Regions from separate parts of the Streptomyces sp. NPDC006430 genome, predicted to be linked through region 1. Evidence: riboswitches for the same ligand, from Rfam matches in the RefSeq annotation. Region 1 holds a riboswitch; the other holds the start of a gene.
What was found. A riboswitch is a leader RNA that binds a small molecule or an ion and turns the genes downstream of it on or off. The one in region 1 is predicted to bind ZMP and ZTP.

Region 1 (2,192 bases):
GACCGCATGGGCGTAGGTGACGAACGACGGCTGGGAAGCCTCGTGCAGGGCCACGGCGATGCCCGCCGTGGTCTGGTTGTGCGGCCCGCCCTGCAGGCCCGGGAACACCGCCTTGTCGATGGCCTTCGCATGCTCCTCCCGGCACATCAGCATCGCGCCGCGCGGACCCCGCAGGGTCTTGTGCGTGGTCGTCGAGACGACGTCCACGTGCCCGACCGGCGACGGGTGCGCCCCGCCCGCGATCAGGCCGGCGATGTGGGCGACGTCCGCGACCAGGATCGAGCCCGCCTCCTGCGCGATCGATGCGAACGCCTCGAAGTCGATCGTGCGCGGGAGCGCCGTACCGCCGCAGAAGATGATCTTCGGGCGCTCCGCGAGGGCCAGGTCGCGGACCGCGTCGTAGTCGATCAGGCCCGTCCCGGCGGAGACCCCGTACTGCACGCCCCGGAACCACGAGCCCGTCGCCGAGACCCCCCAGCCGTGCGTCAGGTGCCCGCCCATCGGCAGGGCCATGCCCATCACCGTGTCGCCGGGCTTCGCGAAGGCCAGGTACACCGCGAGGTTCGCGGGCGAGCCGGAATACGGCTGGACGTTGGCGTGGTCCACCCCGAACAGGCCCTTCGCCCGCTCGACGGCCAACGCCTCGACGCGGTCGATGTTCTGCTGGCCCTCGTAGTAGCGGCGGCCCGGGTACCCCTCGCTGTACTTGTTCTGCAGCACCGTGCCGGAGGCCTCCAACACGGCGGCGGACACGTAGTTCTCGCTGGGGATCAGACGCAGGGTCTCCGCCTGAAGGGATTCCTCCGCGGCGACGAAGGACGCCAGCTCGGGGTCGACGGCCCACAGGGAAGGGTGGCGGTGGGCGGGGTGGCGGCGCGCGGTCATGGCGGGCTCCTCCGGGGTCGATGTCAGATCTCGTCCCCGCGAGGCCCAGGCGAGCGGCCCTGTATGCGGTCGTGCGCGCACGACTCCCCCGGAGTTGGTTCTCCGTACGCCAGTCGCCGTGCGTACCGCTCACCTTAGCCGCCGGGCCACAAGAAAGGTTTCCCCGTCCGGTATACGAGCGACGTATAGCCGTATACAAGGTGACGCAGGTGACACCAACCCCGTCACCCGGCCCGCCTGACCGACGATCGGAGACCCCGTGTCGACAACTGCTGATGCCATCCGTTCCGCCGAGGCGCACAGCGCGCACAACTACCACCCGCTGCCCGTCGTCGTGGCGTCCGCGGAAGGCGCGTGGGTGACCGACGTGGAGGGCCGCCGCTACCTGGACATGCTCGCGGGCTATTCGGCGCTCAACTTCGGCCACGGCAACCGCCGCCTGCTCGACGCCGCCCGGGCGCAGTTGGAACGGGTCACCCTCACCTCCCGGGCCTTCTACCACGACCGGTTCGCCGACTTCTGCCGCGAGCTGGCCGCGCTGTGCGGCAAGGACATGGTGCTCCCGATGAACACGGGCGCGGAGGCCGTGGAGACGGCCGTGAAGCTCGCCCGCAAGTGGGGTTACGAGGTCAAGGGCGTCCCGGACGGGCACGCCAAGATCGTGGTCGCGGCCGGCAACTTCCACGGCCGGACCACGACCATCGTGAGCTTCTCCACCGACCACGAGGCGCGCGACCACTTCGGCCCGTACACGCCGGGGTTCGAGATCGTTCCGTACGGCGACCTCACCGCGCTGGCCGCAGCCGTCACGCCGAACACCGTGGCCGTGCTGCTGGAGCCGATTCAGGGCGAGGCTGGGGTGCTGGTACCGCCGGCCGGGTACTTCCAGGGCGTACGGGACCTCACGCGCGAGCGGAACGTCCTGTTCATGGCGGACGAGATCCAGTCGGGGCTGGGGCGCACCGGCAAGACCTTCGCCTGCGAGCACGAGGGGGTCGTGCCGGACGTGTACATCCTCGGCAAGGCGCTGGGCGGCGGCGTGGTCCCGGTCTCCGCCGTCGCCGCGGACCAGGACGTGCTCGGGGTGTTCCGGCCCGGCGAACACGGCTCCACCTTCGGCGGGAACCCGCTGGCCTGCGCGGTCGGCCTGGAGGTCGTCGCGATGCTGCGCACGGGCGAGTACCAGCAGCGTGCCGCCGAGCTCGGCGACCACCTGCACCGGGAGCTGAATCTGCTGGTCGGCGGGGGCGCGGTGACCGCCGTGCGCGGCCGCGGGCTGTGGGCGGGCGTGGACATCGACCCGGGGC
Region 2 (2,192 bases), on a different contig from region 1:
GTCGTCGACGAGGTCCTCGGCGGCCCAGTCCTCGCCCTCGGCGGCAGGGTTCTCGCCCTCGTCGGCGTCCTTGGCGCTGGTCTTCTTGGCCGCGACCGTCTTCTTGGTGGCCGTCTTCTTCGCGGCGGTCTTCTTGACCGTCCGCTTCTTCGGCTCGGCGGCGGAACCGGCCGCCTCGTCATCGGTGGCCGCGGTCGGCGAAGCGGATATCGCCGCCGCAGTGGCCGGGGTCGTGGCGGCGACCGAGGCCTTGCGCGCGCCGATGGGGCGCGGCGCAGCAGCCGCCTTCTTGGTCACGGTGCGGGCAGGCGCAGCGGCTGCCTTGCGGGGCTTCTTGGCGGCAGCCTTCGTGGCGGGCGCGGCGCTGACGTGCAGCGCGACGCCCTCCTCGTCCAGGACCTGGTTCAGGCTGCGCAGGACCCGCTTCCACTGGTCCACCGGGATGCGGCCGGCCTCGAAGGCCTGGCGCACGTCGTCACCGTTGATGTGACCCTGCTCGCGGCCGCGCTCGACGAGCGCGACGAGGGCCTCCGATTCGGCGATCTCCGGAGGGAACGTACGGGACGGGCTGAGCGACACAAGGAGCCTCTCGTTGCGAACAGATAAGGAGTGAGCGGGACATCATCGCGCGGACTCGGGAAACAGACCCGAGGGGGGTCTGTATTCCGGGGCCGCGCGAGGACACCTGTCGGTTCATCGCACGCCCGAGTCGATTCGTTACGCGCTGAATTGAGTGACCTGCGCCACGCTGTGGGCGTGCAACCGATCGGCTGGGATTCCGTCCGCGTCCGAGCCGCCCTTCCCGTCAGCCCGTTTTGCGGGCTTCGATGAGGAAACGGGCGGTGTGGGCCACGAACGGGCCGTCGCGTTCGCTCCGTTCGTGGAGCTCGCGCAACTGGTCCCGGTAGTGCCCGATCGTGAAGACGGGCACCATCCAGATCACCTTCCGGAGAAAGTAGATCACGGCTCCGATGTCGTGGAACTCCGTCCGCGGCCTCTCGGATACCGACTGCACACCAGCTCGTTCCAGGTGGGATGCCGGTGATCCACTGGTTTGACCACATCTCGCCGTACTCGGGGCGCTGCGGCCTTCGAACGCGCCTATGCGGTCGATTAGAGTGGGTGCGGGCCGTGACTGGCGTTCGGGTGGATCACCACCGGGGAGCGGCCCGGCGTACCTCGCGTACGCCGCCTGCCGCGCGCCTGGGCGAACCGCGATTCCGCAGCGACGCCCAGGAGACCTCATGACGACCGCCCAGTCCGTTCAGCCGGCCCAGAACGCCCGTCTCATGGACGGCACCGCCCTCGCCCGCCGCATCTCGGAGCAGACCGCCGTCCTCGCGGCGAAGATCACTGAGCGCACCGGTACCGCCCCGTGCCTCGCGACCGTCCTGGTCGGCGAGGACCCGGCGTCCGTCACGTACGTCCGCATGAAGCAGAACCGCTGCGCCAAGGCCGGAATCACCTCCCGCCACGTGGAGCTGCCGGCCGAGACGACCACCGAGGAGCTCGTCGCCGCCCTCACCGCCCTCTCCGAGGACCCCGAGGTCAGCGGCATCCTGCTGCAGCACCCGGTCCCGCACCACATCGACGAACGTGCCGCCTTCGAGGCCATCGCCCCCGGCAAGGACGTCGACGGCGTCACCATGTACTCCTTCGCAGCCATGGGCTTCGGCCTGCCGGGCTTCGTCTCGTGCACCCCCGGTGGCATCATGCGGCTCCTCGCCGAGTACGACGTGGACCTCACCGGCAAGCACGCCGTCGTGGTCGGCCGCAGCGCCATCCTGGGCAAGCCCGCCGGCATGCTGCTGCTGGCGCAGAACGCCACCGTCACCTACTGCCACTCCCGCACCCAGGATCTGCCCTCGATCGTCCGCCAGGCCGACGTGCTCGTCGCCGCCGTCGGCAAGGCCGAGTTCATCCGCGGCGAGGACATCAAGCCGGGCGCCGTGGTCCTGGACGCCGGCTACAACGAGGGCAACGTCGGCGACGTCCACTTCGAGTCGGCTGCCGCCCGCGCCTCGTTGATCACCCCGGTTCCCGGCGGCGTCGGCCCGATGACCATCGCCGTCCTGCTGGAGCAGACCGTCCGGGCCGCCGCGGCCCAGGCCGGGCTGGCGCTCGCGGAGCTCTGACCCACACCGCACACCACCGGCGTACGGAGAACGCCCCGGGCCGTGCGGTCCGGGGCG

Region 2: it holds a riboswitch for ZMP and ZTP, as region 1 does, so the genes downstream of both, ABZZ20_RS07985 (bifunctional 5,10-methylenetetrahydrofolate dehydrogenase/5,10-methenyltetrahydrofolate cyclohydrolase) here and glyA (serine hydroxymethyltransferase) in region 1, are expected to answer to the same signal.

The regions. Positions count from the first base shown of each region.
Region 1 is NZ_JBEXQA010000002.1:78,610-80,801, reverse strand. It holds gene glyA (serine hydroxymethyltransferase) at 1-885, opposite strand, end outside; ZMP/ZTP riboswitch at 922-1,012, opposite strand; gene rocD (ornithine--oxo-acid transaminase) at 1,145-2,192, shown strand, end outside.
Region 2 is NZ_JBEXQA010000003.1:469,196-471,387, forward strand. It holds gene ABZZ20_RS07975 (RNA polymerase sigma factor) at 1-579, opposite strand, end outside; partial or broken gene ABZZ20_RS07980 (SAM-dependent methyltransferase) at 806-1,027, opposite strand; ZMP/ZTP riboswitch at 1,122-1,216, shown strand; gene ABZZ20_RS07985 (bifunctional 5,10-methylenetetrahydrofolate dehydrogenase/5,10-methenyltetrahydrofolate cyclohydrolase) at 1,245-2,135, shown strand.